DNA from 3 places in the Shinella sp. OV683 genome. Region 3 is predicted to be linked to each of the others. Evidence: predicted binding sites of a transcription regulator. Region 3 holds the regulator's gene; each other region holds the start of a gene.
What was found. The regulator PhoB, encoded in region 3, activates phosphate uptake and scavenging genes when phosphate is short. The targets are predictions, from matches to a motif close to TGTCATNNANCTGTCAT.
Positions count from the first base shown of each region.

Region 1: ACXHRN_RS10190 (UDP-2,3-diacylglucosamine diphosphatase) is a predicted target of PhoB. The motif match lies at 4,437-4,453, and genes of this name have one in related genera.
Region 2: ppk2 (polyphosphate kinase 2) is a predicted target of PhoB. The motif match lies at 9,291-9,307, and genes of this name have one in related genera.

Region 1 covers NZ_CM173543.1:2,126,926-2,137,376, forward strand. Annotated here, with positions in the region: gene ACXHRN_RS10165 (AAA family ATPase) at 1-835, shown strand, start outside; gene ACXHRN_RS10170 (vWA domain-containing protein) at 838-2,082, shown strand; gene ACXHRN_RS10175 (XdhC family protein) at 2,092-2,421, shown strand; gene ACXHRN_RS10180 (XdhC family protein) at 2,421-3,116, shown strand; gene ACXHRN_RS10185 (DUF2865 domain-containing protein) at 3,189-4,298, opposite strand; gene ACXHRN_RS10190 (UDP-2,3-diacylglucosamine diphosphatase) at 4,499-5,341, shown strand; gene ACXHRN_RS10195 (alpha/beta hydrolase) at 5,364-6,176, opposite strand; gene ACXHRN_RS10200 (MFS transporter) at 6,403-7,614, shown strand; gene dgcA (N-acetyl-D-Glu racemase DgcA) at 7,584-8,567, opposite strand; gene ACXHRN_RS10210 (MlaE family ABC transporter permease) at 8,726-9,868, shown strand; gene ACXHRN_RS10215 (ABC transporter ATP-binding protein) at 9,877-10,451, shown strand, end outside.
Region 2 covers NZ_CM173543.1:3,466,821-3,477,271, forward strand. Annotated here, with positions in the region: gene ACXHRN_RS16805 (hypothetical protein) at 1-216, shown strand, start outside; gene ACXHRN_RS16810 (hypothetical protein) at 291-1,010, shown strand; gene ACXHRN_RS16815 (sulfotransferase family 2 domain-containing protein) at 1,007-1,594, shown strand; gene ACXHRN_RS16820 (hypothetical protein) at 1,743-3,194, opposite strand; gene ACXHRN_RS16825 (KpsE/RkpR family capsule polysaccharide export protein) at 3,594-4,964, shown strand; gene ACXHRN_RS16830 (ABC transporter permease) at 5,018-5,863, shown strand; gene ACXHRN_RS16835 (hypothetical protein) at 5,860-6,525, shown strand; tRNA gene ACXHRN_RS16840 (tRNA-Pro) at 6,765-6,841, shown strand; gene ACXHRN_RS16845 (DUF599 domain-containing protein) at 7,198-7,896, shown strand; gene ACXHRN_RS16850 (MFS transporter) at 7,956-9,152, opposite strand; gene ppk2 (polyphosphate kinase 2) at 9,351-10,265, shown strand; gene ACXHRN_RS16860 (hypothetical protein) at 10,419-10,451, shown strand, end outside.
Region 3 covers NZ_CM173543.1:4,610,434-4,620,884, forward strand. Annotated here, with positions in the region: gene ACXHRN_RS22225 (hypothetical protein) at 1-1,098, shown strand, start outside; gene phoB (phosphate regulon transcriptional regulator PhoB) at 1,111-1,794, opposite strand; gene phoU (phosphate signaling complex protein PhoU) at 1,907-2,623, opposite strand; gene pstB (phosphate ABC transporter ATP-binding protein PstB) at 2,663-3,475, opposite strand; gene pstA (phosphate ABC transporter permease PstA) at 3,494-4,810, opposite strand; gene pstC (phosphate ABC transporter permease subunit PstC) at 4,807-6,285, opposite strand; gene ACXHRN_RS22255 (substrate-binding domain-containing protein) at 6,369-7,403, opposite strand; gene phoR (phosphate regulon sensor histidine kinase PhoR) at 7,597-8,823, opposite strand; gene ppk2 (polyphosphate kinase 2) at 8,966-9,847, shown strand; gene ACXHRN_RS22270 (GFA family protein) at 9,864-10,256, shown strand; gene ACXHRN_RS22275 (GcrA family cell cycle regulator) at 10,316-10,451, opposite strand, start outside.

The DNA of each region.
Region 1 (10,451 bases), 2.5 Mb from region 3:
CACTGTCGTGTTCCTGGCCCTGAAGCTGAAGCGACCGCTTTTCCTTGAAGGCGATGCCGGCGTCGGCAAGACAGAGATCGCCAAGGTGCTGGCGAAGTCGCTCGGCCGCGAATTGATCCGGCTGCAGTGCTACGAGGGGCTCGACGTTTCCTCGGCGGTCTACGAGTGGAACTATCCTGCCCAGATGCTTGACATCAGGCTGGCTGAGGTGGAGGGGATCAGCGACCGCAAGCGGCTCGAAGGCGATCTGTTTTCGGAGAAACATCTGATCCGCCGGCCCGTGCTGCAGGCGCTATCGGCTTCAAGCGGCGGAGCGCCCGTCTTCCTGATCGATGAACTCGACCGCACAGACGAAGCCTTCGAAGCGTTCCTGCTCGAGATTCTTTCGGATTTCCAGGTGACTATCCCGGAACTCGGCACCATCAAGGCCGATGAGCCGCCGATCGTCATTATCACCACCAATCGCACCCGCGAGGTGCACGATGCGCTGAAGCGTCGTTGCCTCTATCACTGGGTGGACTATCCCTCTTCGGCGCTGGAGCTGGAAATCATTCGACGCAAGGTGCCGGGCTGCAACATGGCGCTGGCACAGGAAATCGTCGGCTACGTGCAGAAGCTCAGGACGCTCGACCTGTTCAAGAATCCCGGCATCGCCGAAACCATCGACTGGGCGACCGCGCTGACCGAACTCGATCGTGTCGCGCTCGATCCCGAGACGATTTCTGATACGGTTGGAGCGCTCTTGAAGTATCAGGATGACATCGCCCGTATCAACGGTTCGGAAGGCCGGCAGGCGCTCGATGCCGTCAAGGCCGAGCTCAGGGCGACGGGGTAATGTTGAAACCTGCGGCAAACAGCGACGGGATCGTGGTGCCGCGCGTTCCGCTCGGGGATGGACGCTTTGCCGACAATATCGTCTATTTCGGACGAGTGCTGCGGCGCGCCGGTCTGAAGATCGGGCCGGGAGCCATCCGTGACGCGATTGAATCCGTCACAGTGATTGGCATCGGTTCGCGCGAGGAATTCTACACGGCGCTGTTCTGCAATTTCGTCAAGCGGCACGAGGATCAGGCGGTGTTCGACGAGGCCTTCCGGATCTTCTGGCGGCCTCGGGATTTCGAGGGCAAACTGATCCAGATGCTGTCGCGGATGACGCCCGATATCGGCGAGAAGGACAGGCCAAAGGCTGCCGCCGCCCGTGTCTCGGAATCACTTTGCGCTGAGCGGCCTGACCGCGAACGGCAGCGCGAGGAAATCGAGATCGATTCCCGCTTTTCGGTCTCGGAACGTGAGGTGTTCCGCAAGACTGATTTTGCGCAGATGTCGGCGCGTGAGCTCAACGAGGCGCGGCAGCAACTTTCCAGGCTGATTCTGCCGATGGACGACGTGCGGACCCGTCGTTTTCAGCCGTCGTCCAAGGTGGCGCGCATCGATCCACGCGCGACGCTGAAGGCGGCGATGAAGACAAGTGGCCAGCTGATCCTGCCGAAGTGGCGCAAGCAGAAAACTATCCATCCGCCGCTGGTGATCATAGCTGACATTTCCGGCTCGATGAGCCAATATACCCGCATCTTCCTGCATTTCATGCATGTGCTGACCGAGCGCCGTCGACGCGTGCATACGTTCCTGTTTGGGACGCGGCTCTCCAATGTCACCCGCGCCATGCGCCATCGCGATCCCGATGAGGCGATTGCCATGTGCACGGCGGCCGTCAAGGACTGGTCGGGCGGAACGCGGATCGGCGAGACGCTGAAGGAGTTCAACAAGCTCTGGGCGCGCCGGGTGTTGTCGCAGGGGGCGATCGTGCTGCTGATCACCGATGGGCTGGAGCGCGATGATGCGGAGCTGCTCGAGCAGGAGACCGACCGGCTCCATCGCTCCTGCCGGCGGCTGATCTGGCTCAATCCGCTGCTGCGTTTCGACGGCTTCGAGGCGCGGGCGCGGGGCGTACGCGCAATGGTGCCGCATGTCGACGAGCTGCGCGCGGTGCATAATCTCGATGCCATCGGCGATCTCGCCACGGCGCTTTCGGGCGGGCGGGCGAGAGATGCGGATCCCAGACGATTCATGACCTCGACATGAGGAGGAGAGATGACTGACATAGCTGAAATTCGCGACCCGCTGGACATCGCCGAGGCGTGGAAAGGCGAGGGGCGCAATGTGGCGATCGCCACCGTCATCGAGACTTGGGGCTCGGCACCGCGGCCTGTCGGGTCGCATCTGGTGATTGATGCCGACGGCAATTTCGAGGGTTCCGTGTCCGGTGGCTGCGTCGAGGGGGCAGTGATTTCCGAGGCGATCGACGTCATTTCCTCTGGTACGGCCAAAATGGTGGAATTCGGGGTGGCTGACGAGACCGCCTGGCGGGTGGGACTATCCTGCGGGGGCAAGATCGCCGTCTATGTCGAGAGGATCGGCTGATGCGGGGCGAGCATCTCGCTGATATCAATGCAGCGCGCCGCGCGCGTCGTGCGGTGATCCTGGTTACCGATATCGCAACAGGCGCGGGCCAGGTGATTGTCGAGGGCGCGCAGATCAATGCCGTTCTGCGGGCCGATGCCGAAAGGGTGTTCAGAACCGGCAAGTCGGGGCTGGTGGAACTGGATGGCAGGAAGCTGTTCTTCAATGTCCAGGTCCCGCCGCTACGGATCGCAGTGATCGGTGCGGTGCATATTTCCCAGGCACTGGCGGCGATTGCACCGATTGCCGGTTACGATCTCCGGATCATCGATCCGCGCACCGCATTTGCGACGCCCGAGCGCTTTGCCGGCGTCGATCTGACGGCGGACTGGCCGGAAGACGTATTGCGGGAGAGGCCGCTCGATGCCTATACGGCGCTGGTTGCGGTCACCCATGATCCGAAGATCGATGATTTCCCGATTGCCGAGGCATTGAGGACCGGATGCTTTTATGTGGGCGCGCTCGGCAGCCGCAAGACGCATGCAAAGCGTGTCGAGCGTTTGATGGCGACAGGGATCAGCGATGATCTCATTGCACGGATCGATGCACCGATCGGCCTTGATATCGGCGCCCAGAGCCCCTCGGAAATAGCTGTTGCGGTGATGGGGGCGATCATTCAGGCTTTCCGCAGGCGGACGCTTCAGGGAGCCGCATGATGAAGAGGGCGACGGCAAGCAATATCAGGCGACGTTCTGCCCTGGCATGACGTTACGGCACCTTACCTAAGGTCAGTTAGCGTCGGATTCGACCGAGCCGGTCGGTGTCTTGAAGTCGAGGCCGCTGTCGTCCGGCAGGAAACGTGGTCCGATGATGCGGATCTTGTCGCTGGGCTGGTAGGCGCGCTCGGCTGTCTTCGGCTTGACTTCGGCCACTTCCTTGGCCGGTTTCAGCCCGCCGCGCAATTCAGGTTTGATCCAGGTGATCGAACTCTGATTGACCGGCTGGCTGGCAGGGTCCTTCACATAGGCTTCGCGCTTCATCATTTCCTTGTAGTAGAGCGAGAAATTGCAGCCGCATTGGCCTTTGTTCTCGACGCTCTCCGTGCGGAAGCGATTGGCGTTGGGCAGCTCATCGTAGGCGCGACCCGTGGTCGTCGAGCGCATGTCAGCGCTCTGTTGGCTGATCGAATGGTAGAATAGTTCTGTCTCCGTGCCGGGGCACATCATCGAGCAGACCTGTGCATCGCGCCGGAAATTCCGGCTCGATGCATTGGAGGACACCGGAAAGTAGGCGCCGTCGCATGTGCGAACACACATGGTCCGGAAATTGCCGTTGGCGGCGGCACCGCCGAGATCGACAAACTGGCTCTCGCCATAATCGGGGTCATCAGACGGCACCCGGATCGTCTCGAAGCCGTCGGGATCGTCGCGGACAAGGGGTTGGGTGTCAAAACCGTCGTCCGGAGCGCTTGCAAACATGGGCTCGTCGTTGCAACCGTTTTTGTCCAGTTCGCGAACCAACTGCTGGCGGGCAAGGCCGCTCTGGTTGTCGGACAGAAGCGAAATCCGCTTTTCCTCCAGGATGTCGAGATTGCGCTCCATGCGCGCCTGCTTGGCTTGCAACTCACCACATTCTGCATCCGGTTCGCTGTCAACAACCACCATACTGCCGGCAGAACAACCATTCTGGCGCATGACAAAATCGAGTTTGCGGAGGCTGGCCTTCTGGTCGGCGATGGCGCGGGCGAATTTGCGGGCGTCGGACTGCGCGTCCGACATATCCCGAAAATTGGCAAGATCGAATCTCAGCTGCTCGCAGATTGCCGACGCGGATGCCGGGCTCGCAATGCCCGATGCGACCAGCAGTGTCACCGCGGCTGTCACGACATGTCTGAACATGATGAATTCACTCGCACGGTGGATGTGGGACGCGGGGTCGATCGGGCAGGGAAATGCCTTGGGATCAACATAGCATTCCGTGGGTGACGATGTCCTAAAACAATGAAATTGGGCTTAATGAGTGCAGTTAACGGCCGTTGTCATAAAGGTGAAACAGGACTCTGCTTTTCCAAAGCATGAAATATTGGCGGAGCAGGTCGATGGTAGACGCAGGCGAGAATGACGAAAACCGCAGGTTCCGGACGCTGTTTATTTCCGACATCCATCTGGGCTCAAAGGCGGCCAAAGCGGACTTCCTGCTCGATTTTCTCCGCATCCATGATGCCGAGACCATCGTGCTGGTGGGCGACATCGTCGATGGCTGGCGGCTGAAGCGTTCCTGGCACTGGCCGCAGAACTGCAACGATGTGGTGCAGAAACTGCTGCGCAAGGCCCGCAAGGGCGCCCGCATCGTCTATATCCCCGGCAATCACGACTCCTTCATGCGCGATTATCCCGGAATTCACTTCGGCGGGATCGAGGTGGAGAAGAGCATCATCCACGAAGCGGCGGACGGCAAGCGCTACCTGGTGCTGCATGGCGACGAGTTCGATGTGGTGGTGCGCAACGCCAAGTTCATCGCCCATCTCGGCGATTGGGCTTACGACACCGCGATTGCACTGAATGTCTGGATCGCCCGCGCACGACGCGCGCTTGGCCTGCCCTATTGGTCGTTTTCCGCCTGGGCCAAGCTGCAGGTCAAGCGCGCCGTGAATTTCATCGGCGAGTTCCAGCATGTTGTGGCCGAGGAAGCGCGCCGGCACAATGTCGACGGTGTGATCTGCGGCCATATCCACCACGCGGTGATCGAGGATATCGGTGGCATCCGCTACATCAATACCGGCGACTGGGTGGAAAGCTGCACGGCGATCGTCGAGCATTTCGATGGCCGGATGGAGCTCATCCGCTGGCAGTCGCTGACGGAAGCCACGCCGATCAGCGGCCCGATGGTGCCGGTTCGGCTGCTGACGCACGACCTGCCGAAGGCAGTGCAGGCGGCTTGAGCGAGTAAAAGAAGCCTCTCCTTCATTTGGCAGCGCTGATAAAATGGTAGATACGGTCGATCATGTCGTTGTCGAACAGACCGGCGGCATGGCCAGCGCCTTCGATGGTGTCAAACGTTACGGGAGCCTTTGTCAGGGCGACAAGTTCGCCGGCCGAACTTATGGGGACGAGTTGGTCCAGATCGCCATGAAAGACCAGCATTGGCGCCGCGATGCGAGGCATGTCGAGATCGCTGCGGAACGGCGACGTTAGCAAAGCCGATATCGGAAAATATGGCAGCTTGCTTCGCACGAGTGACAGCATCGATCTGAAGGGCGAGACCAGCACGACGCCAGCGACGGGACGATTGGCCGCGACATGAATGGCCGGAGCCGTGCCAAGCGACTGGCCGAATGGGACAATTGGGTGATCTGGATAGGTCTGCCTCGCCCAGTCGAAGATCTCGAGCGCATCGACAAGCATCTTCTCGCCGTCGGCTTCGCCTGACGAGCGCGGATAACCGCGCGCGGCTGGTGCGACGATGCCAAAACCGCCAGCCATCCAACCGACATAGAGAAATCCGTAGCTCTCGGGATAACTGGCATTGCCATGAAAAAGGATGACAATCGGCTTTCCTGGCTGTGGTGGACTTGCAAACGCGAAGATCTTGATGCCGTCAGATGTGGCGATCTCTACAGATTGCATACCATAGTTCGTGCCGAAATCCTCGGCACCGGATGGCAATGGACTATAGGCTCCGGGAAACAGGAAGCGGCCCTGGTTTGCATAGAGATAGGACGAGGCAGCGAGATAGATTAGGCCAGTGACAACCGCCAGAATCTTGAGCGTGGTCATGAAGAACGTCATGCCGAGACCATAGCGGTGTTTGGCACCGCTGCAAGGCGAGGTAGAGATCTTTGTTGCTGGAATGCAATCGTTTACGACTATTTTTGCACGACCATAATTCGGGCTTTTAGCGAATCTATGCCGATGATAGGGCTATAAATATTCAAACCCTTTGACTCCCGAAGGACAGGTGCGGCGCGGCTCCCACGCGATCGTGCCGGCTGACTTGGATTCTATGATGTACCATCAGACCGTGCCGGCCAACCGGCAGGATGCGCCGCGACTTTTTGCGCTCAGGGCAGCACTTCTGTTTTGCGCTCCGATGATGGTCAATGGTATTGGTCTGCCGTATTTTCCTGTCTTCCTTGATTATCTGAAGATGAGCGCGGCCGAGATCGGCATCATCCTCGCCGTGCCGCATCTTGTGCGCATGATCGGCACGCCGCTCGGGGCTATGGCAGCGGACCGTTCCAGTGATCGCTCGCATGTGCTCTTGTGGTCGGCGACGATTTCGTTCTGCACGGCGGTGGCGATGCTCTACACGCATTCGTTCTGGGCGGTGCTGATCGTCTATGCGCTGCAGGGCATTTTCTACGCGCCCTATGCACCAATCGCGGAAGCCATCCTGATCACCGGTGTTCGCCGCTGGAGCTTCGACTATGGTTTCCTGCGTCTCTGGGGTTCGGTGGCATTCATCGTCTCGACTGTTGTCGGTGGTTGGCTGTTTGGGCTGTTCGGTGGCGCCATGGTCATTCCGTCAATGGCAGGGTTCTTCCTGCTGACGGTGCTGATGGCCATACTCGCGCCGAAGCTTGGGCGCTCCGAGATGCCGGCGGCGGAGCCGGTCGGTGGGGTTCTGAATGCGCATAATCCACTCTGGCGACCGGATTTTGTACTGGTTACCGGGGGGGCGGCTCTGGTGCAGGGCAGCCACGGCATGCTGTTCAGCTTCGCCTCGATCTACTGGGAGAAAAGCCTGGGCTTCTCCGGTGGAGAGATTGGCCTTTTCTGGATGTCGGGGGTCGTTGCCGAGATCACCATGTTCATCATCTCAACGTGGCTTATGTCGCGCTTCAGCATCTGGACGTTGATCCTGACCGGCAGCGTCGTGGCTGTGGCGCGCTGGCTGATCTTCCCGCACATCACAGGCTTCCTGCCACATCTGGCGCTGATGGCGACGCATGCCTTCACATTTGCCACCATCCATATCGGCATCCAGCGGTTCCTGATGACGCGGGTGGGCGAGACGCGCGAGGCATCGGCGCAAGGTTTTTACCAGACGTTCATCGCGCTCTTCAACGCCATCATCATTCTCTGTTCCGGCTATATCTACGGCAGGTTCGGGGTGCACGGATTCTACATCATGGCGGTGCTAGCCGTGATCGGCATTCTGATGGTGCTCGCGGCGATGCTGCGTCAGCCCCAGAGAGTCCGTTTCGGCGGATAGACCAGGGAGTCCTTATAGGTCAGTGCCGGCTCGCAATCGCGCGCCAGCAGCAACGGCCCATCGAGATCGACGAACTCGACGCCTTGTGCCAGTAGTACCGCCGGCGCCATGGCCAGCGACGAGCCGACCATGCAGCCGACCATTATCGAAAAGCCGAGCCGTTCTGCCTCGTGCCTCATCCTGAGAGCCTCCGTCAGCCCGCCTGATTTGTCGAGCTTGATATTGACGGCGTCGTAGCGGCCGAGAAGTCCGGCGAGATCGGCTGAGACATGGGCGCTTTCGTCGGCGCAGATCAGCATGGGATGGTCGATCTCGGCGAGGATTGTATCCTGGCCGGCGGGCAGGGGCTGTTCGACCAGCGCCACCTTGCATTCGGCCGAGACTGCCAGATGATGACGAATGTTGGCTTCGGTCCAGCCTTCATTGGCGTCGAGGATCAGGGTGGCATTGGGAGCGGCGGCGTGGACGGCGCGGATGCGGGACTCGTCATCGTCGGTGCCCATCTTGATCTTGAGCAGCGCGCGATGGGCATATTGCGCCGCCTGTCTCGCCATCGCCCCAGGTGTATCCAGCGACAGCGTATAGGCTGTCGTGAGCGGTTGAGGTGAGGGCAGGCCGAGGGTGGTCGCGACGCTAACGCCGCTCAGCTTGGCCTCAAGGTCCCAAAGGGCGCAATCGACGGCATTGCGCGCCGCGCCCGGATGCAGCAGCGCCTCGATTTTGGACAGGGATGCGCCGTCGGCGATAACGTCGGCCACACGCCTGATTTCGGCTTCCACACTCTCCAGCGTCTCGCCGTAGCGCCTGTAAGGCACGCATTCGCCGCGCCCAGTGATATCACCGTCGGTGATCGTGCAGATGATCACGTCGGCCGAGGTTTTGGAGCCGCGTGAAATCTTGAATTCACCGGCGATCGGAAAATGTTCGATTGTGGTATCGAGGTGACGCGGCAAGTCCAATTCTCCCTGATTTTTCAACAATGGCCGCTCGTGCCTTGATCATCCCCAATGTAGATGTCAAAACCGCAGCGCGCCTGTCGAATCGTCGCTTTTGCTCACTATAAAGCAGAGGTTGGCTGGCGCCGCCACGTCCAGCACAAAGGAACCGCCAAATGCCGGATTCGGCAGAGACCGCCGGCCTGAGTATTGATTATCCCGGCAGCGGACTGATGGTCCGGATGACCGGCGCGTGGCTCAGCACGACTATCTCGGCAATCGACAAGCAGATGAAGGAGCTGGAACAGGCTCAAGTCTCCGGCTCTGCAAAAGTTGACCTCAGCGGTATCACCAGCCTGGATACGGGTGGCGCCTGGATCATCCGGCGGTTGCTGACGGCACTGCAGAAGACGCATTCCGATCTTTCGGTCAGCGATGCGCGACCGGGAATGACAGAACTGATTTCGGCGTTGCCCGACAGTTTACCCGTACCGGAAGTCATCAAGAAGAAGCGCACTCTGTTCGATCGCATTTTCTCGCCGGTGGGTAGGCTGGTCGCAGACCTGGCCGACGATGCGATGAGTGCGTTGAGCATTATCGGATCGGCGGTGCGCGGGGCGCAGCTGAAGCTCGGGCGGGGCAGCGGCCTTTCGCCGGCAGCAGTGTTTACCCAGCTCGAGCATATGGGCGTCAATGCCGTGCCGATCATTGCGCTGATGTCGTTCCTGATCGGGGCGATCATTGCCCAGCAGGGCGCGTTCCAGCTTCGCTATTTCGGCGCAGAGGTGTTCGTCGTCGATCTTGTCGGCATCCTGCAATTGCGCGAGATTGGGGTTCTTCTGACCGCGATCATGGTGGCGGGCCGTTCCGGCAGCGCGATCACGGCTGAAATCGGCTCGATGAAGATGCGCGAGGAAATCGATGCGCTGCAGGTCATGGGGCTCAACCCCGTTGGTGTGCTGGTCTTCCCACGATTGCTGGCATTGACCATTGCCCTGCCGCTACTTTCGATCATTTCCAACTTCGCAGCCCTTGGCGGAGCAGCTGTCGTCGCCAATCTATATTCAGGTATTACGTTCCAGGTGTTTCTCGGCCGCCTGCAGCAGGCGATCGACCTGTCAACGGTGGTGTCAGGCCTGCTCAAGGCGCCTTTCATGGCGGTGATCATCGGCATCGTTGCTGCTGTCGAAGGCATGAAGGTCGGCGGCAGTGCTGAATCGCTTGGCCGGCAGGTGACGGCTTCGGTGGTCAAGGCGATTTTCGTCGTCATCCTCGTGGATGGCTTGTTTGCCATCTTCTACGCGGCAATCGATTTTTAGGGTGATGGATGATCGTTGAAGCCAAAGAAAATGCCCAAGGGAGCCGCGAGGTGGTGCTGTCCGTTAAGGACGTGACCGTGGGCTTTGGCGACAATATCGTCCTCGAAAACCTCAACCTCGACATCTACCGTGGGGAAATCCTTGGCTTTGTGGGTGCGTCCGGTACAGGCAAGTCGGTGCTGATGCGCACAGTGTTGCGACTTTTGCCACGACGCGGCGGCACCATAGAGATGCTGGGCGCGGACTATGACAGCATGCCCGCCGACGAGCGCTACAAACTGGACATGAAGCTCGGCGTGCTCTTCCAGCACGGCGCGCTGTTTTCGGCGCTGACGGTGAAGGAAAACATCCAGTTTCCGATGCGCGAATATCTCGACATGCCGCAGGGCTTGATGGACGAGTTGGCGCGCCTGAAGATCGAACTTGTCGGGCTGGCGCCGGAGGCGGGTGACAAGTTCCCGTCCGAACTGTCCGGCGGCATGATCAAGCGGGCGGCGCTGGCGCGCGCTTTGGCGCTGGATCCGGCACTGGTATTTCTCGATGAGCCCACGTCAGGCCTTGACCCCATTGGTGCGGCAGAATT
Region 2 (10,451 bases), 1.1 Mb from region 3:
GATTATCTGTTTCGCTACAGCGATATGGACAACCTTGTGGATTTCATATCGTCGAAGCTGGAACGACCGATCACGCTCGAACAGGCCAACGTGTCCCCCAAGAAAGATCTGAGTGTCGATCCAGTCACGATGCAAAAGATACAGGAGCGCTTCGCTTTCGAATTCAGTGTCTACGACAAGCTTCGTCCAGATGGCAAAGTTTCCGAGACCGAGTGATAGCCCGCTTAATGTTCCGTCATCTGGTCCTGCCCGCGCTGCCGGTACGCGCTAATTTCAACTGAGGTATTGGTATGGGCGGACGCCTGGAGAACTATTTCACTGCCGATTACCAGCCCGATCTCGATTGGATGTCCAACCACATCATCGAGGTGGGCGAAATGGTTCATTGGGCAGGTCGCAAGGGCGACTTTGAAGAGCATCTGGAAACGCTGGAGACGACGTTTTCCGGTACGCCGTTCATTTGCTTTTATCATTCAGGCCTCATCGTACTGATACGCCGCAACATTGACCTTGAAATAAATCTCGCCAAGTTCAATCGTCTTTGGAGCGAAAAGTCCGACGTACTGCTGAAACAACTAAGCTCACGCTGGCTTGTGTCGGCATGCGACACGATTCAGGATTTCGCTTCCGACCCATACGAGAAGGCACTAGCCCTGGCTGGCACGGTGTTGATCAACGTCGCCAAGCTCTATGAAAGCGAGCGCTATGCGACTGCAGCGGGAACCAAGCATCTGAAGGAACGCAGGGGGACAGTACATCTGTTCGACGGCGTCATGAGATTCTCCGCCGGTAACGGCGACATGATAACCAACATGCTCGGCAGAGCCAACGTTGTTGCCAGCGACAGTTCGGTTGCGGGCAAGATTCTGCTAGAGTTGTTCGCACGAATGCAGACTCACAATACGGTTTTTCGACGCTTCGAGACCATCCGCAAGAAAATGAACCAGAGAATGCGATTGAAGAAGCGCAGGCTCAGGAGAGCTAAAAATCGTGAAGGGGATATCACTTGAGCAACTTTCGTTTGTCAGACCCGGATTGCGTTCTGATCCACATTCCGAAAACCGGCGGCACATCGATCCGGAAAGGTGCATGGGAAGGACGGGCCAGCAAGGCTGTCTTCGGGCGCATTCCCGACGAATGGTCGCCCTTGTTTAAGTTTGCGTTTGTCCGTCACCCACTGGACCGGCTGATTTCTGCGTGGAAGATGTTCACGGAAGGCGCCGTAGGCGATCCGAACTGGTCGTTGCCGCGCAACGCCCGTCCGCTGACGATAGCGGAGATGCTGGATATCGTGGAAGACGAGACGATCATCTATGACGAGCGCAGGAAGAAGATCGAAGAGAAGATCCGGCATCACACGATTCCGCAGACGCATCCTTTCAATTGCCTGCAATTTGCCGACTTTGTGGGTCGATTTGAAACCATCGATGATGATTTCCAGAAAATAGCAGACCGGGTCGGCATCAAGACCGAACTGCCGAAGATGCACTATACATCGCATGAAAGCTGGCGGCATTACCTCACCGGTGCGGACTTGGAACGCAGCATCGCCTACTACAAGACCGACCTGGAGACGCTCGGCTATACGGCCTGAGGGGACACGAGCAACCGACGGTTTCAGGGCTGTCGGCACGCTACACTATTCAAACGGAGCAATCCGGTTGAATATCGGTTCGGGATAGCTGCAATAGAAGAAGTCAAGCGCGCTCGTGGCCGTTTCATCCCGGCTGGCTTAGGAGTGGTTATCTGCGGGTCAGCCAACGGTAAACGCGGGTAGCGATCGCAGTTTTCCGTGGCCGCCTGGGCTTCCTTTGACCCGTGGGATCAAATGCCGAAGCTCCCCCGAATGTATCAAAAATCATGGCGTCAGGGCTTTCCATCGGCGGCACCGTGCCGCTTGATAGAGCGCAGAGGCCTGGTATGGCGATCTGCTCGATGCGCTCCATGACGAGTTTGCCGTCATGGGAGTAAGCCGGATCGATCCGACTGGAGATGGCAGCCTGCTCCGCGCCACCAGCCCAATGGCGGACAAACAAGCGACCGTCCTCTATCCACCCAGCCAGTACATTGAGCCGGCCGGATGCCTTGATCAGATCTTCCAGCGGCGGAGACGCTGCGGCATTTTCCAAATGCAGCACCAACCAACCAGCCTTGTCTTGGAGAGACAACGCGACCGCTTTTTCTACGCCCCCGCGTCGATCGTACCGATGGATGGAAAAGGCGCCAGCTGCTGCCAGCAATTGCCGAAAGACTCTGAGCCCAGCTTCGGGATATGCCGAGAAAAGCGCGATGTTGCCTTGCGCATGCAGATCCGGAAGCGGCTGTGGCTGCTTGCCCATGCGGTCGAAGTCCCGCATGATCTTGCGAAGCAGCCTAAAATTCGGACGGGAGCGAAAATAGCCCTTCTCATTGCGGCGAGGATGCCAGAGGTGAACAAGTTGCAGTTCACGCGCAAATGCGCCTAAACCATAGAGTGCAAAAAACGGCCTGAAACCCCAATATTGCCGAACGGAATTGGTCCTGTAATCGGTATAGTAGTCGTGCGGCCTCGGAGCCTTGGGGGCAAGCGACGAAAGCCGGTGCAGCAGGTCGTAGTCTTCCGCTCCGTGGCCGCGAAACCGCCGGTCGTGTCCACCGAGCGACAGGTAGTGGTGCCTGTTGATCACCATTGCCGAACTGCCAAACGCCGTGAACTGAATAGTCGCCTCGTTCTTCTCCAGCCATTGAACGCTGAACTGTTCAACGAATGGCGTGCCAGAAGACTGTGCTCCGAACCAGGCTCGCGTTCCCTGCTCGGTGAGGAACAAGACCGGCACACAGAAAAAATCGAATATGTTGCGTGCCATATCGCGCCGCATCACCTCGGCGTGGATTTGCCGGTACATTGCCGGGGTGGCGAGAAAATCGATGTCATTGAAGAGGATCACATCCTGCCGTGCCATCTGCACGCCGAAATCGCGTGCGTGGCCGATTGAAAACAGCTTCGCGGGAGAAGGATGCCGATAGATCTGAACATCCTCTTTCTCCAGCTTTCTCAGAGGCTCGGCATGCACCTCTTGCGTGCCATAGTCTGCAATGACGATATCGAAGAGATCGCGGGGAACGGCCTGGCAAAGGCGCTGCAGGCGCAATGGACCTTCGAAGGTGCTGGCAGTAAGACGAAGTGGAACAATCAGCGAAATTTTCTGCGTCACTGTGAGCTGTCTTCCCCGGAATCATTGCCTGTCGAGATCGGCGCGAGCCTGCTTTCACTATACAAGTCCGGCATTCCCGGAAACAAGACATTCACGCCAGCTTCTCTCGCACCCATCACGTCAGGTCGTCTTCTGTTACAACCGCATATGGAAACGTGTTTGAAAACCATATTGTTGGCACAATGGACTTATATTAAACTGCGCGTTATATGGGGCTGGCTGTAGCCTTGAGGGCAAGCTCCTGGCTTTAGGACTGTCCGTATAAATCTGGACAATTGTTCCGCGGGGATGTTTCCGGTCGATGCGCCTTACCAACGTCTTAACCATATTCGGTTATCAAGATGATGAAGTTTTCTGCGTGTCGGAAAGCAACTGGAATACGAGCAACTGGAATAAGCAATGACAGTTTTGGAATCGACCGGCAAAGAAGACAACGGCGTCACCGAACCGATTCGGTTTCCCGGCACGAAGGATGAGAGGCGCGAAGAACGCATTCGCCGACGTCTGGAGCGCGCCAGAGCCAACGATCCAAGCGAAATTGAAATGCCGATACCGGCTCTCGATCCGGACGAAGTTGTCAGGCAGCCTGATCCAGCGGTCGAGCAGAAGCAACGCGCCCATTCGGTTTCCACGATCCGGCGTACCGGCCTTTCATGGACATTTATCTCTTTCCTGCTGATGGTCGGTGTCCCGGGTACGCTGACGGGCCTCTATTTCGCGTTCATTGCCAGCCCGCAATACGTCGTGGAGACGCAGTTTTCCGTTCGCGGTTCCAGCCAGTCGACGATATCGTCTTTCGGCCTATCCGGCCTTTTTGGCAGCTCCGTGCAGTCGAACGATTCCTATATCGTGTCGAGCTATGTTGAATCCGTCCAGTTGCTTCGCGATGTGAAGGAACAGCTCGGCATCGACCTTCGTCAGTATTATTCAAAGAACAATATTGATTTTTACTACCGCATCGATCCGAATATGCCGCTCGAAAAATTCACCAGCTACTGGCAAGACATGATCGAGGTGAGCTTCAATTCCACGACGGGCAACACCACCCTTTATGTCTACGGCTTCTCGCCGGACGACTCCAAGGCAATCGCCGACGCCGTTCTCAAAGTCTCCGAAACGCTCGTCAACAACCTGTCAGAAGCCTCCCGCCAGCAGATGACGCAAGTCGCCTCCAAGCAAGTGGAGCGCGCCGAAGACAGGCTCAAAAAGGTGCGCGACGAGATCCGGCAATTGCGCGTCGACCAGCAGACAATCGATCCGACAGTGCTCACCAAGATCGAAGGTTCGTTGCAGCAGTCCCTGCAGAGCCAGTTGGCGGGCATCCAGACACGCTACAACACGGTATTGCAGTCCGTTGACAAGAATTCGCCGTCAGCCCGCATATTGAAGAAGCAGATCACCGCGCTTGAAGACCAGCTTGCGGCGCAGCGAGACAAGATCAGCGACCATGGCACTCTGAAGGCCGGCAGGGTCAAGGTCGGCGACGAAGATTCCAACATCGCAGGCGTGTTGAACAAGTTCGAAGAATATACCGTAGAACAGGGCTTTGCCACGCAGGCCTATACGACATCGCTTGCAGCATTTGAAACGGCGCTCGCCGAAGCGCAGAAGCAGGAACGGTATTTCGCAACTTTCGTAAGCCCGACCAGGCCTGAAATCGCACTTTACCCGATGCGCCTGCTCGATAGCTTCATCGCGTTCCTGGTGTTGCTGGCCGTCTGGATGATCAGCCAGTTCTTGTATCGCTCATTCCGCGACCATGCGATCTGACGCGATTGAGGGCGAGGTAGAATTCGCGGCCAAATGCCAGACGAAGTGAACCGATGAGCAAAGCATCTACGATCAACGTATCCACGATGGACGACATCCGCAGGGGTGCGGCTATGAATGGGCGCGTGATTATCGCGCTCATTTTTCGGGAAGCTGCTATTCGATTCGGTTCCAGCCCGATTTCATATGTCTGGACGCTGGTCGAGCCTGCCATCCTGATCGGCATTCTGCTTTTGGCGCGCGTTTACGTCCGCAACATGAGTGCCGCATTCGGCGACAGCTCGATCGTGTTCCTACTGACCGGCGTGGTGGCACTTCGCGCAGCCAGAAACATCATCAACCGCGGTGGTAGAGGCATTACATCAAATCGTGCGCTGTTCGAATTCGGGGCCGTGAAGCCGATCGACGCCGTGATTGCCAAGACGGTGCTTGAATTCACCATCTGGCTCATCATCCTCGCCTGCTTCTTCACGGGGGTGAGCAGGATCATGGGGCAGGTCGTCATCACGAATTTCCAGGGATTCGTGCTGGCCTTGCTGCTCATCCTGTATTTCTGCCTGGCGATGAGCATCTTCAATGCCACGGTTGGGGCGCTGGTGCCGGTCTGGCGGAGTATCTGGAAAATGATGGCAACGCCTCTGATGATTACATCAGGCGTGCTTTACGTTCCGGCCGAGATGCCGCCAGAGGTCCTCAGGATCATCATCTGGAACCCTTTCCTGCACTGCGTGGAAGCGTTGAGGTCCAGTTCCTACCTCGACTATCTCTCTGTCTATGATCCCCAATATCTTATTGGTTTTTCAACCGTCGTGCTTCTGCTTTCATTGGCGATAGAGCGACTCTTCCGCAAGGAGATCCTGCGGTCGAAGAGCGATGAAGACGAAGAGGACGAGCTATGATCGCGTTCGACAATGCCGGCAAGGCATACCGGAACCGCAAGGGTGTCGTCAGCTGGGTGTTGCGGGGGTTCACGGGCGCTTTCCCATCCGATGCGAACATGGGCATCCTCGCGACGCGTGGACAGGGAAAGAGCACGCTGATTGAACTTGCGGCCGGAAACGAAGCCCCGAGTGAAGGCCGCATCTATCGCCAGGGCCGCATTTCATGGGCGTACAATGCCAAGAACGTTATCTCCAATCGCCTGACCGGCCGCCAGAACGTTCGTTTCCTGTCAGACGTCTACGGGCAGGACTTCTCCTACGCCTATGATTTCGTGGCGGAATTCTCCGATCTCGGCCGCTATCTGGATGGCTCCCTTCGCAATTACAACGCTGAAATGAAATCGAGACTCTCGATAAGCGCGCTTTTCGCGATGGGATTTGACTACATTCTCGTCGATGACAATCTGGAAGGCGGCGATAATTCGTTCAGGCGCAAGTGCAGCGAGCACATAGAAGAGAACAAGGATCGACTGAAATTCCTGTTCGCCACGTCCAATCCACAGCTGATCACCAAATACTGCCAATCGGCGGGCGTCCTTAACGACGGGAAACTGACGATCTGCGATTCTGTAGATGAGGCTATAGAGACATTCAGCGCCTTGGAACAGGTGCTCGTCTAGGCCCGAAATTCATCGGCTTTTTGCCGCAGTTTAGAACGGCCGCGAATCCCTCTCGCCCATCACCGGCAATTGCTGGCCGGGCTCGCAGGGCAGTGCCATGATTACGCCAAAACCCCAACAACACACTGATTTTCTTCCATATTCTGCTGACATGACAGTGATGCGAATATGGCTTCACTTTTTTCAGCAAATGTCTTGTGAAAAACAGATTGCTGGTCTATAGAGACCCCGCTTGAGTTCGGAGTGTAGCGCAGCCTGGTAGCGCACCTCGTTCGGGACGAGGGGGTCGGATGTTCGAATCATCTCACTCCGACCAAGCTGATTCATCTGATTTCATTAGCCAAAATCAGATGGCCCTTCCCGAGGGCGGAAATCGCATCTAGCGATACGTTTGGCATTCCCCTTCATTGTGGCGCGACGGCCCGCGTTCGCGTCGTCGCCCAAAGACAAAGGGCCGAACTGGACACTGTCTTCCACGCGCCATTCTCGGTCTACTTGGCAGTGACATAACCGTCACGGCGGGAACGTCCAGTAAGACGGTGAAAAATCTGCGCCGCATCTGGCAGTTTTGGAAGTCCGTCAGATGTGGCAATGACGGGATTGAGAAGATGACGGATATTTGCGACAGCTATGCAGTTGTCAACTGAGGCGGCATCCGATTGCCGGAAACCGATGTCACTGCCGGATGTCTTCGCAATCTCGCTTTTCCTGGTAGCGTGGATCGGGCTCGAGCCGTTGCTTGAGCGCATGCAGCACAAGAGCGCCATTCCCCGCAGCATGGAAGTCATCCGCCGCGCGTGGATGCGGGAAGTGTTGACCCGTGACACCAATTTCATCGGCGACGCCGCGATTCTCGGCCACACGATAAACTCCGCTTCGTTTTTCGCTTCGGTCAATCTCCTCGTCATGATGGCGGTGGCCGGATCGCTGTTTATCGATCCTGTCACAGTCGCCAAGATGGGGCTGCACGCAACGTTTTCGGCAGGCTCGGCGCCTTGGATAATTCAGGTCAAGATCATCGTGGTGTCCGCGGCATTGCTGAAAGGGCTTGCAGATTTCGTTTGGGCCGTCAGGCAGGTGAACTATGGCCTCGCGGCGATCGGAAGCAGCCCGTCGAAGACCGAGGAACGCGACCTCGATGCATGGACGGACGCCCTGACCTGCGTGATCAACCCCGCGCTCAAGACATTCTCACGAGGGGTGCGCTCATACTACTTCGTGTTCGCCGCGGTCTTGTGGTTTCTCGGGCCGTGGGGGCTTATCCTGGGCACGCTGGGATCGGCGACGTTGATGTTTTGGCGACACACGTCGTCGGAAGCCGCCCGTGGGCTGAGGCGAATTCGGGAACTGCTGGACAGTTCGCCGAAGTAGCCGCTCCGTCCCGCAAGACAGCGATCGCGATGGTGCTGATGTGATACAATGCCAATGGCCTAATGTTGGTCGCTTTTTCCTGTCGTCACGCCGACCAGCAATATCGCCGCCGCCAGCGCGGTGGATATCCCGCCGAAGGTGCAGACGCCGGTCCAGCCATAGGCCGTCCAGGCACGGCTTGCGCAGAATGCCCCGATCGCGCCGCCGGAAAACGACGAGAACATGTAGAGTGTGTTGAGCCTGGCGCGGATTTCCGGGCCGATGGCGAAGATGCGGGTCTGGTTGGCGATCTGGCCGCTCTGGATGCCGAAATCCAGCATGTTGACTGCCACGACCAGACCGATCACCGAAAGCGCGCCCCAAGTCCCCGCGACGACGAACGCAATGAAGATGAACGCGAAGCCGATGGCGTTGACCGTCGAGGAGCCGTATCGGTCGACCAGCCGTCCCATCAGTGGCGAAAGCAGCGTGCCGGGCGCGCCCCAAAGCCCAAACAAGCCTGCCGCCGCCGCACCAAGGCCGAAGGGCCGGGCTTCGAGGTGGAAGGCCAGCGTCGACCAGAGACCCGAAAAGGCCGCGAAGGCGAAGAAGTTCATCGCCATCGACAGCACCAGCAGCCGATGCCTCAGCAGGCCCGGCAGCGAGGCCAACAGCTGGAGATAGCCGAGTTTGGCGCCACTTTGCGGCTTCTCCCTCAGAAAGGAGGGCAGCACCATGAACAGAACGAGCGTCAGGATCGCCGCAACCGCGAAGGACGCCCGGAAGCTGCCGGTGAACTCGGCAACGATGCCCGACACCGTTCGCGACAGCAGGATGCCCAGCGTCAGGCCCTGCATCATGCTGCCGACCACCCTGCCCCGCCGTTCCGCCGGCACCAGCGATGTCGCAAGCGGAATGAGGATCTGCGGCGCCACGGTGGTTACCGCCAAGCTGATGCTGGCGAGAATGAGAATGTGGATGGTGGGTGAAAAGGCAGCGCCAATCAGCGCGAACGCCGTCAGGCCCATCAGCCAACGCAGCAGTGTCTTGGGATTGGCGACATCGGCCAGCGGCACCAGCAGCAGGATACCGAGCGCATAGCCGACCTGCGTCGCGACGGCCACCAGCGCCGACATGCTTTCCGGCACGCCGAAATCGCGGGCGATCGACCCCAGCAGCGGCTGGCAGATGTAGATGTTGCTGACCATCACGCCGCAGGCGGTCGCCATGATGGGGATCGTGCCACGTCTGAGCGTGACCGGGGAAGACGCGTCCATTACAGGCCTTTGATTTGTGGCACCGGCAGAATTGTTTTCATTTAACCGCGAAAGGCTCTAATCTCTTCCCCTCATTTGGCAAGACCGGAAGCCAGCTTTTCCGGGCTGTCGGCAAATGCAATTGCGGCAAAGCAAAACTGTCACATCTCTGTCGCACAGACCTGTTTTGGTCTCCACAACACAGAAGGGGCGCTTGCCATGGCTATGGACCATCACGACCAGCTCGAACGCATCAAGGCCGAAATCGCCGACAGCTTTGACGAGGAACTGGAGATGCAGCTCGACGAAGACCGGCTCGACGAGCTGGTCGTCGAAGGCCTCAGCGAACCTGCAGAGCAGACGCTCGATCGGAAGATCTACTTTCGCGAGCTGTTTCGGCTACAGCACGAGCTCGTCAAGCTGCAGGATTGGGTCCAGCACCAGAAGCTCAAAGTGGTGGTGATCTTCGAAGGCCGCGATTCCGCCGGCAAAGGCGGCGCCATCAAGCGCGTCACCCAGCGTCTCAACCCGCGCGTCTGCCGCGTCGTTGCCCTGCCCGCCCCGACCGAACGCGAGCGCCATCAATGGTATTTCCAGCGCTACATCCCGCATCTGCCATCGGCCGGCGAAATGGTGCTGTTCGACCGTAGCTGGTACAATCGCGCCGGTGTCGAACGCGTCATGGGCTTCTGCACCAAGGACGAGCTCGAGGAGTTCTTCCGCTCGGTTCCGGAATTCGAACGCATGCTGGTGCGCTCCGGCATCGTGCTGATCAAGTACTGGTTTTCGATCACCGACGAAGAACAGGAATTCCGCTTCAACATGCGCATCCACGATCCGCTGAAGCAGTGGAAGCTGTCGCCGATGGACATGGAAAGCCGCAAGCATTGGGAAGACTATACCAAGGCCAAGGAAGAGATGCTGGCGCGCACCCATACGCCTGAATCGCCATGGTGGGTGGTGGAAGCTGTGGACAAGAAGAAGGCGCGGCTGAACTGCATCGCCCATCTTCTGGAGCAGATCCCTTATCAGGACGTACCCAAGGCGGAGATCGAGCTGCCGGAGCGCATCCGCCACGACGATTATCATCGCACGCCCGTGCCCGATGAGATGTACGTTCCCGAGAGATACTGACGGATCTTTACCCGATCACGCGAACTTGAGCTTGGCACACTTGTAGAAATCGTAATTTAGGATCACCAAATAGGCGATATCCACCGCGCGCTTGCCTTCAGGCGTGTGCGCGGCAGGACGGTGTCGTAAACATCGACCGCAAGGGAGTCCGCCATGTTACGCATCCTTAATGCCACGTTGATCGCT
Region 3 (10,451 bases):
ACCATTCGCGCGATCGAGGACGAAGAACTAGAGCAACTGCGTAGTGCGGCGCGGCTGGAAAAAACCATCGTTGAAGATACGCCCGCCGAACCGATGGAACGGGAAGACACGATCGAGCCGGAACCGACGCTCAACGAGCCCGAGCCGATGCGGCAGGCGGAGGTCTTCCGGCGGAATCCGGTGATCGAGCATGTTGCGCCGCCGCCAGTTGTCACAGGAGAACGGTCCATTGCCAGCGACAACTATGCGGAGGAAGAAGACGGCTCGCTGTCGGGGCTTTCCGCCATCCGCGACGAGCGCCAGGGCAAGAACAGGAAGCAGGCTCGTAAAGCAGCACGCAAGCAGGGTCAGGTGATCCGTGAAGAGGAGGATCCCGCCTGGGCCGAGCCGTCGACGCCCGAGGGCCGCACAGTCACACCGGAGAGGCGCACCAGGCGCCGCCGAAAAGGCTCGTGGCTTGCCTCGCTATTCGTCTATTCCGTGCTCATCGGCGTGGTCGCGGCCGGCGTCTGGTGGGTCTACACGACGGGAATGCTCGATGCCGCCCTAAAGGGCAATTCGGATTTCGACCTGATCCCGAAGGAATTACAAAGCGAGAATTTCGATCCCAACGAGAAGAGTACCAGGCTCGACCCGTTGCGCGGTTTCTCCGGCGACTGGGTCGATGTCTTCAAGCCGAATGGCAAGGCGCAGATTACCGCCAGCGGCGATGCTGTCATCGGCAACGTGACGGACAGCGATGGCGCAGCTGTCACCATCGCTTCCAATTCGCCGGACAAGGATGGCGAAGTGCGGATCGAAGTGCCGGCCGGCATCCTGCAGGATCTCGCCGGCAAGAAGTCGACGCTGGCCATTACCTTGCGTGCCGATGGCGACAAGCCGGCGCAGATCTATATCCAGTGCGAGTTCACGACGCTCGGCGATTGCGGCCGGCATCGCTTCACCATCACCAACGAACGGGTCGATGAGCTGATCCCGATTGCCTTCGACGGCAAGCTCGGCCCAACCGATCCGGGCTACATCGTCATCAACAGCGACCTGACAGGCGAAGGCCGCGCCATCCGCCTCTATGGGATCAGAGTGCTGCCGGGGTCGTAAGCGCTCCGGCGCTCAGACTTCCATCGCATAGCCCGCGCCGCGAACGGTGCGGATCACATCGGGCATGTTGGAGAGGTTGAGTGCCTTGCGCAGGCGGCCGACATGGACGTCGACGGTGCGCTCATCGACATAGATGTCGTGGCCCCACACGCCATCGAGAAGCTGCGAGCGCGAGAATACCCGACCCGGCGACGCCATGAAGAATTCCAACAGCTTGAACTCTGTCGGTCCCAGGCGGATTTCGCGCGATCGGCGATGGACGCGGTAGGTCTCGCGGTCGAGCTCGACGTCACCGCATTTGAGCAACGAAGAGATGGCGTTCGGGCGCACACGTCGCAGCATCGCCTTGACGCGGGCCATGAGCTCCGGCGTCGAGAACGGCTTGACGACATAATCATCGGCGCCGGTGGAAAGCCCGCGCACGCGCTCGCTTTCCTCGCCGCGCGCCGTCAGCATGATCACCGGCAGGCGCTCGGTCTCGGGACGCATCCTCAGGCGACGGCACAGTTCGATGCCCGAGACGCCCGGCAGCATCCAGTCGAGCAGCAGAAGATCGGGAACGCGTTCCTGGAGGCGGATATCGGCTTCGTCACCCCTGGGGATCACTTCGACGTCGTAGCCTTCGGCTTCGAGATTGTAGCTGAGCAGAGTGCCCAACGCTTCTTCATCTTCGACAACCATGATTCTTGGCTGCATAAGGGCTTGCTCCGTTCGCAGTCGTCATCTGCCCCGCTATCATACCGCTTGGCGGTGGGCTCGGGCAGATCTCGGATCCGCGCCCGCCAATCGGGCGCGGATGGCTTATCTTTTACTCGGCGGGCTGCTGAATGACGGATGCCGTATTGTCATCCTTGGGGCGCTCGCCGGCCGGCTGCTCGCCGGTCGTCATGTAGTAGATGGTCTCGGCGATGTTGGTGGCGTGGTCACCGATGCGCTCGATGTTCTTGGCGCAGAACAGCAGATGCGTGCAGGGCGTGATGTTGCGCGGATCTTCCATCATGTAGGTCAGCATCTCGCGGAACAGCGAGGTGTAGATGGCGTCGATTTCCTCGTCGCGTAGGCGGATGGCTTCCGCCTTCTCGGCCGAGCGCGTCGAATAGACGTCGAGCACGTCCTTGAGCTGGGACAGGGCCAGTTCGGAGAGATGTTCGATGCCGCGTGCCAGCGGGCGCGGGATGCCCGAGCTCTGGACGGCGATGACGCGCTTGGCATTGGACTTGCCGAGATCGCCGACGCGTTCGAGGTCGGAGGCGATACGGATCGAGCCGATGATTTCGCGCAGATCCGAGGCAACCGGCTGGCGCTTGGCGATCATCAGGATCGCATTGTCGCCGATGTCGCGCTCGGTCTGGTCGACGACCACGTCCTGCGAGATCACCCGCTGTGCAAGGGCAGCGTCTGACGTGACCAGTGCGCGGATCGAGTCGGATACCATCTGTTCGGCCATGCCGCCCATTTCTGCGATACGGCGGGCAAGATGCTTCAACTCGTCGTCAAAGACGGAATAGATATGTGATGTTACCATGACGAGAACCCCATGCCTGCTGATGCAGGCGAAAAATGATCAGCCGAAGCGGCCCATGATATAATCCTGGGTGCGCTGGTCATCCGGATTGGTGAAAATCTTGTCGGTGTCGTTTTCCTCGACGAGATAGCCGAGGTGGAACATGGCGGTGCGCTGGGAAACGCGGGCGGCCTGCTGCATCGAGTGGGTGACGATGACGATGGTGAAGTTCTCGCGCAGTTCGTGGATCAGTTCCTCGACCTTGGCAGTGGCGATCGGGTCGAGCGCCGAGCATGGCTCGTCCATGAGGATGACTTCCGGGCTGACGGCAACGGCGCGCGCGATGCACAGGCGCTGCTGCTGGCCGCCGGAGAGGCCGGTACCAGCTTCCAGCAGGCGGTCCTTGACCTCGTTCCACAGGCCGGCGCGCTGCAGGCTGGATTCGACGATCTGGTCGAGCTGTGCCTTGTTCTTGGCAAGGCCATGGATGCGCGGGCCGTAGGAGACGTTCTCATAGATCGACTTCGGGAACGGATTGGGCTTCTGGAACACCATGCCGACTCGGGCGCGGAGTTCGACGACATCGAGTGTCGGATCGTAGATGTCGCCATCGTCGAGCGTGATCTTGCCGGTGACGCGGCAGCCTTCGATCGTATCGTTCATGCGGTTGAGGCTGCGCAGGAAGGTCGACTTGCCGCAACCCGACGGGCCGATCAGCGCCGTGACTGTGTTCTTGCGAACATTCAGGTTGACGTCGAACAGGGCTCGTTTCTCGCCGTAGTAGACGGAGACATCCTTGCCCACCATTTTCATTTCAGGTTGGTTGCTCATGTTTCTTGCTACCGTCTTTTCGACTTCGACATCTGTCAGCATATTCATTTCAATATCTCCTTACCAGCGGCGTTCGAAACGCCGGCGCAGCATGATGGCGCCAAGGTTCATGATGATCAGGAACACGAGCAGGATGATGATCGCTCCCGAAGTGCGTTCCACGAAGGCACGTTCCGCCTCGTTCGCCCACATGTAGATCTGCACCGGCAGCGCGGTGGCCGGCTCGAATGGAGTGCTGGGATAGTCGACCACGAAGGCCACCATGCCAATCAGCAGCAGCGGCGCGGTTTCGCCCAGCGCGTTTGCAAGGCCGATGATCGTGCCTGTGAGGATGCCGGGCATGGCGAGCGGCAGGACATGGTGGAAGACCGTCTGCATCTTCGAAGCGCCGAGCCCGAGCGCGGCGGCACGGATCGAAGGCGGCACAGCCTTGAGGGCGGCGCGGGTGGCGATGATGATGGTCGGAAGCGTCATCAGCGCCAGCACGACGCCACCGACGACCGACGCCGACCGCGGCATGCCGAGGAAGTTGATGAAGATCGACAGGCCCAGCAAACCATAGACGATTGACGGGACGGCCGCGAGATTGTTGATGTTGACCTCGATAAGGTCGGTCCAGCGGTTCTTCGGCGCGAATTCCTCGAGATAGATCGAGGCGAACACGCCGATCGGCAAAGCGAGCAGCAGCACGATCAGCATCGTGTAGGCCGAGCCGATGATGGCCACGCCAAGGCCTGCCGCTTCCGGACGGCTCGATGCACCATTGGTGAACAGGGCTGGGTTGAAATGCTCTGCGAGCGCACCGCTCTCGGCGAGCTTTTTCATCACCGTGACCTGGGCGTCCGTAACCTTACGGTCGTTTTCCGGCACGGTAATGTCGATCTGCCCCTTGAAGGCCGAGTCGATGTTGGCTGCCGCGAGGAAAGTGACGGGAACGGTCTTGCCGACAATGCTTGGATCAGCAATCACCAGGTCTCGCAGCTGGGCACGGGCGCCATCGGAGATGAAGCCCTTGAGCTTGGCAAGCGCCGCCTTGTCGGTGGTGTCGATGCCGGCGGCCTTGGCCACCGCATCGCGCGCCAGAACCGGGTAGTTGGCGGTGACCAGCAATTTCGGGTTTTCTGTCCGCTTGCCTGTGGGGTCGATGACCTTTTCGGAGAACTCGACCGGCACGGTGATCATCGTCTGGAAGAAGGCGGTATAGCCCTTCGATACGATGGAGACGAGCAGCATGACCAGAAAGAGCAGGCCGAGCGTGATTGCAATCAGTCCGTAGGCGCGGAAGCGCTTCTCGGAGGCGCGGCGGCTGCGGATGCCGATGTCCCGTCTATCTGCGCCGGCGCTGGCGGCGGCTGGATTTAAGACTGCGTCGGTCATTCGTACTGCTCCCGGTATTTACGGACGATGTAGAGCGCGTAGACATTGAGCGCCAGCGTGATGAAGAACAGCGTCAGGCCGAGTGCGAAGGCGACCAGAGTCTGCGGTGAATTGAACTCGAGGTCACCCGTGAGCTGGTTGACGATCTTGACGGTGATCGTCGTCATCGGCTCGAAAGGCGAAAACTGCAGGTTGGCGGCAACGCCGGCTGCGAGAACCACGATCATGGTTTCGCCGATGGCGCGGGAGCCTGTGAGAAGAAGCGCGCCCATAATGCCCGGCAAAGCAGCCGGCAGGATAACGCGCTTCATGGTTTCGGAACGGGTTGCACCAAGACCAAGCGAACCATCGTGCATCGCCCGGGGCACCGCCGTGATGATATCGTCGGAAAGCGACGAGACGAACGGGATGAGGCGGATGCTCATGACGAAGCCTGCGGTCAGTACGCTCTGGGCCTCGATGAAGTTGAGATGGTTGCCAGTCAGGGCACCCCAGAGATCGGCAGAGAAGTCCCGGAGGAACGGACCGACGGTGATCAAGGCGAAGAAGCCGTAAACGATCGTCGGAATGCCCGCCAGGATCTCAAGCAACGGCTTTACGATCGAGCGGAAAGTCCTGGAGGCATACTCGGCCATGTAGATCGCCGCGAACAGACCGATCGGCACGGCGATGATCATGGCGACGATAGCGATATAGAGCGTGCCGAGAAGGAGCGGGATCAACCCGAACTGGCCGACGGAACTGCCGTCGGTCGAAAAGCGCGGATCCCACACGGTGCCAAAGAAGAAATTCAACGGCGGCACGACGGAGAAGAAGCGGATGGTTTCGCCGATCAGCGAGCCAACGATGCCGACTGTGGTGAGGATCGCGATCGCCGAGCAGACGACGAGTGTAACCAGCACGATCCGTTCCACCCGGTTGCGGGCGCGGAAGGTCAGCGAGGTGCGCGAGATTGCCCAGTAAGCACCGATGGCGGCGACGAGGATCGAGAGGATACCTACACCCCAATGAACGCTTGTGGAGACGCTGGCGAGCTTGCGCGCCGCCTCGACCATATAGGGTTGTGGCGCCTGGGCGAGCGGAACACCCTTGGAACCAAGCACTTCCTTGAATTTATTGATGTCGGAATTGACGAGCTTTTCCTCATCCACCGTCAAGCGGCTCAGGCCGCCGGCCATGGCGTTGACCATCTCGTAGACGACATTCTGTTCGCTCTGAGGCTTGGCCAGCACGTCGGCGGGGAAAGCACCGCGGACGGAACGCTCGACGATGCCGCCACCGACTACAAGGCCGATGATGAGCACAACCGTGGCAGGCAGGATGGCGAGAATGGCGGCGTAGGAACCGAAATATGTAGGACGTGAATGAAGGTTCTGAAGCTCGCCGCCGGATACAGTCGCGGCCCGAGAGCGGCCCAGGAAATAGGCGACGATGCCCACGACAGCGATAATCAGGAACGTGAGGGCGCTACCCATATCTAAATCCTAATCCGGGGCGCAATGCCCGCAAAATACTTAAGGAAAGGCCGGCGGGAAATAGCCGCCGGCCCTCGCAGGATTTACATGTTCTTCCAGGAAGAAACCGCCGTGCGGATTGCTTCGCGTTCCTTGTCAGGAGCCGGGACGAGACCCTGCTCGACGAGCGGGCCGTCAGGGCCGATCATCTGGTCGGAGGTGAAGAATTCGACATATTCCTTCATGCCCGGAACGGAGTCGAGGTGAGCCTTCTTGACATAGAAGAACAGCGGACGGGACACGGGATAGGTGCCGTCAGCAATGGTGGCCTGGCTCGGGGTGATGTCGCCAACGGTAGCGACCTTCAGCTTGTCGAGGTTGTTCTCATAGAAGAACAGGCCGAATACGCCCACGGCCTTCTTGTCGGCATTGAGGCGGGCCAGCGTTTCCGGATAGTCGCCGTCGATGTCGACAGCCTTGCCGTCCTTACGGATGGCAACGCACTTCTTTTCGGCGTCCTTTTCAGCAACGCCGGCCTTGACGTAGAGGTCGAATGCGCCGGTCTTCTTGCAGCCAGCGAGGACCACCTTCTGCTCGAACACTTCGCGCGTGCCGTGCTTTTCACCGGGGATGAAAGCCTGGATTTCCTGGTCCTTGAAGGCCTTGTTAACCTGGGTCCAGTTGGTGTTCGGGTTAGCAGCAATCTTGCCGTCAACCGGAACTTCAGCAGCGATGGCCAGATAGATGTCAGCCGGCTGGAATTTGAAGTCCTGCGAGGACTTGTCGGTCGCAAACACGATGCCGTCATAGCCGATCTTGACTTCGGTGATGTCGGTCACGCCGTTCGACTTGCAGGTCTCGATTTCGGACTTCTTGATCGGACGCGAAGAATTGGCGATGTCGATGGTTTCCGGGCCAGCGCCCTTGCAGAATTCCTTCAGACCTGCGCCCGAACCGCCGGACTCGACAACCGGAGCCTTGAAATCAGGATAGGTTTCAGCGAACTGCTCGGCAACGATCTTGGCATAAGGAAGCACGGTCGACGAACCGGCGACGTGGATCTGATCGGCGGCCTGTGCGGCGCCGGCGAAAGCGACAGACGCGATGAGCGCTGCCAGCGTGGATTTGGTGAATTTCATAGTGGTTCTCCCGTTCGGGCTGGATTTGGAGGCGCCAGGCGCGGCACCTTCGGCCTTTTTTGTCCGGCCGCAACTTCACTAGACCTTGGACACCCGTATTTTTATGTCAGTTTGGTGAAAGATTTGTGACAGTCTATCTATATGTATTTATTATGTAATTTAGAATTTGCGGGAATTCATTCGGAGTTTTATGTCAAAAACGTACTGTAAAGGTGCTGCCCTTGCCGATTTCGGAGCGGATGATCAGCCGCGCCCGGTGCCGGGTGAGAATGTGCTTGACGATTGCGAGGCCCAATCCGGTGCCTTTTTTGGTCCGACTGCTCTCGACATTGACGCGATAGAAGCGTTCCGTCAGGCGTGGCACGTGATCTTCCGGAATGCCTGGCCCATGGTCGGTGACGCTGACCTCGATGCCCTCCGGCCCGTCTTCTTCCAGCATGACATCGACGGCCTTGCCTTCCTGGCCATACTTGCAGGCATTTTCGATAAGGTTCTCGAAAACCTGGGTTAATTCATCGCGATTGCCGGCGACGATGACGGGATGATCGGGCAGTTCCTGGCTGATGACAACATTGACGTCGGCGGCCAACGGCGCCAGTGCATCGCAGACCGAACCGATCAGCGGCACGAGGTCGACCTGCTCCTCCGGCGCCAGCCGCGCCTTGAGTTCGAGCCGCGAAAGCGACATCAGGTCGTCGACCAGCCGGCTCATGCGCGTCACCTGCTCGAGCATGATGGTCAGGAAGCGCTCATGGGCTTTCGGATCGTTGCGGGCGGGACCCAGCAAGGTCTCGATGAAGCCGCGCAGCGAGGCGAGCGGCGTACGCAGTTCGTGAGAGGCATTGGCGACAAAATCGGTCCGCATCCGGTCGATGCGGCGGGATTCGGAGATGTCGCGGAAAATCAGCACATAGAAATCCGTCTTGCCGAGCGCCCCGTCCGCATGCACGCAACGCACCTGATAGACGCCCTCGGTCGGCAGCGTCGAGGTGTATTCGATCTGGCCGTTGCGACCCTGGGCCAGCGAGCGGCGGATCATCTCGACGATTGCCGGTGAACGGATGCGGGCGGAAATGTGCTGGCCGGATTCGATCTCTCCGAAGAGATGCCTCGCGGACGGGTTCTGATAGATGACAGTGCCCTGCGCATCCAGCAGGAATGCGGGGCTGTCAAAGCCTGCAAAGGCCGACTTCACCTCCGCCAACCGATCGGCATCCACGGCTTCGGTAGCGGACGGCGATCCGGCCTGTCGGTTGCTGGGAGCGGGTCCGCGGAAAAATGACGGCAGAAGTGCTATAAGGATTGCGGCAGCGGCCAGCCAGCCGTTAAGGCCTGCGGCAAGCAGGACCATGAGAGCGATGGCCGCACTGACGAAACTCAGGACATTCCGTGAAATCCAACTGAAAATCGCCTCTCGCATTCATGTCCCCGGCCGGCCGATGCCTCATTGCAATCAGCCGTCTTATCTGTCGAATGTAACAGCTTTTGCACTGCAAGCTTGAATTCACAAGCTGGATATGGCTGTTTCGGATAAAAGCCGGGAAGGCTGCAAGGAGGATAATATGGCGGAAAGTGAAAAGATAGCTCCGGTCGAGCTTGAGATCGATGGCAGGAAGCGGGTCTTCGATATCGACAATCCCGTGCTTCCGGCCTGGATCGACGATTGCGCTTTGGCTTCGGGTGGCTATCCCTACAAGAAGAAGCTCGTCCAGGAGGAATACGACACGACGCTGGAGGAGCTGCAGGCAGAACTGGTCAAAGTGCAGTTCTGGCAGCAGAAGTCAGGCCAGCGCGTGATATGCCTGTTCGAAGGCCGCGACGCCGCCGGCAAGGGCGGTGCGATCCATGCCCTGATGGCCTACATGAACCCCCGCACAGCACGCATCGTCGCACTCACCAAGCCCACCGAGACCGAACGGGGCCAATGGTATTTCCAGCGCTACGTCTCGACCTTCCCGACGGCGGGCGAATTCGTTAATTTCGACCGCTCCTGGTACAATCGCGCCGGTGTCGAGCCGGTCATGGGCTTCTGCACGGAGGAACAATACCAGCAGTTCCTCAAGAGCACGCCAAACTTCGAGAAGCTGATCGTCGATGACGGAATTCGCTTCTTCAAGTTCTACATCGATATCGGCCGGGAAATGCAGCTGAAGCGGTTCCACGATCGCCGCCACAGCAAGCTCAAGTCATGGAAGCTGTCGCCGATGGATATTGCGGCGCTGACCAAGTGGAAGGACTATTCCGAAAAGCGCGACGACATGCTGAAGGCGGCGCACACGGATCATGCGCCTTGGACCCTGGTGCTTGGCAACGACAAGCGCCGCGCCCGCCTCAACATCATCCGGCACATTCTCGACAAGCTCGACTATGACGACAAGGACAAGAAGATAATCGGCGACGTCGATGACAAGATTATCGGCAAGGGTTTGGGCTTCTTGAAATAGCGTGTTGGTGAAGCCGATGATTTATAAGGGCGGATGTCTCTGCGGCTCGATCCGCTACGAAGCGCTTGGGCCGGCCGGCAACCCGCATACCTGCTCGTGCAGGCTTTGCCAGCAGCACACAGGCGCGCTGACCGCGCTCTGGGTCGAGTTCCCTCGTGACAGGGTGCAATGGACGGGGCCGGGAGGCGCGCCTTCGACATTTCGATCCTCGGATTATTCCAGCCGGGCCTTTTGCGCGACGTGCGGAAGTTCGATCGGTGCGATCGACGATGATCCGACGATCGCCCTGCTGGTCGGAGGGTTCGATGACACTGGTGACGACGCTCTGGCGCCAACCTCTCATTCCTTTGAGGACGGCATGCCGGATTGGTGGCATGCCGGCGTCGGGCCGCTTGAAAAATCGCTGTGAGAACAAAAGCAAAAGGCCGCCATCAGGCGGCCCTTTGCTCGTTTTTGGTGCTTCGCTTGTTAGCGAACCCGACGACGCTCGGCAGAAGGCTGATAGGCGAGCTTCTGGTGGAAGCCGCAATACGGCGACGAATCCGGGGAGTCGTTACCGCAGAAGCAGAAGTCTTCCTTGAGCGGATCGCCGATCGGCCACTTG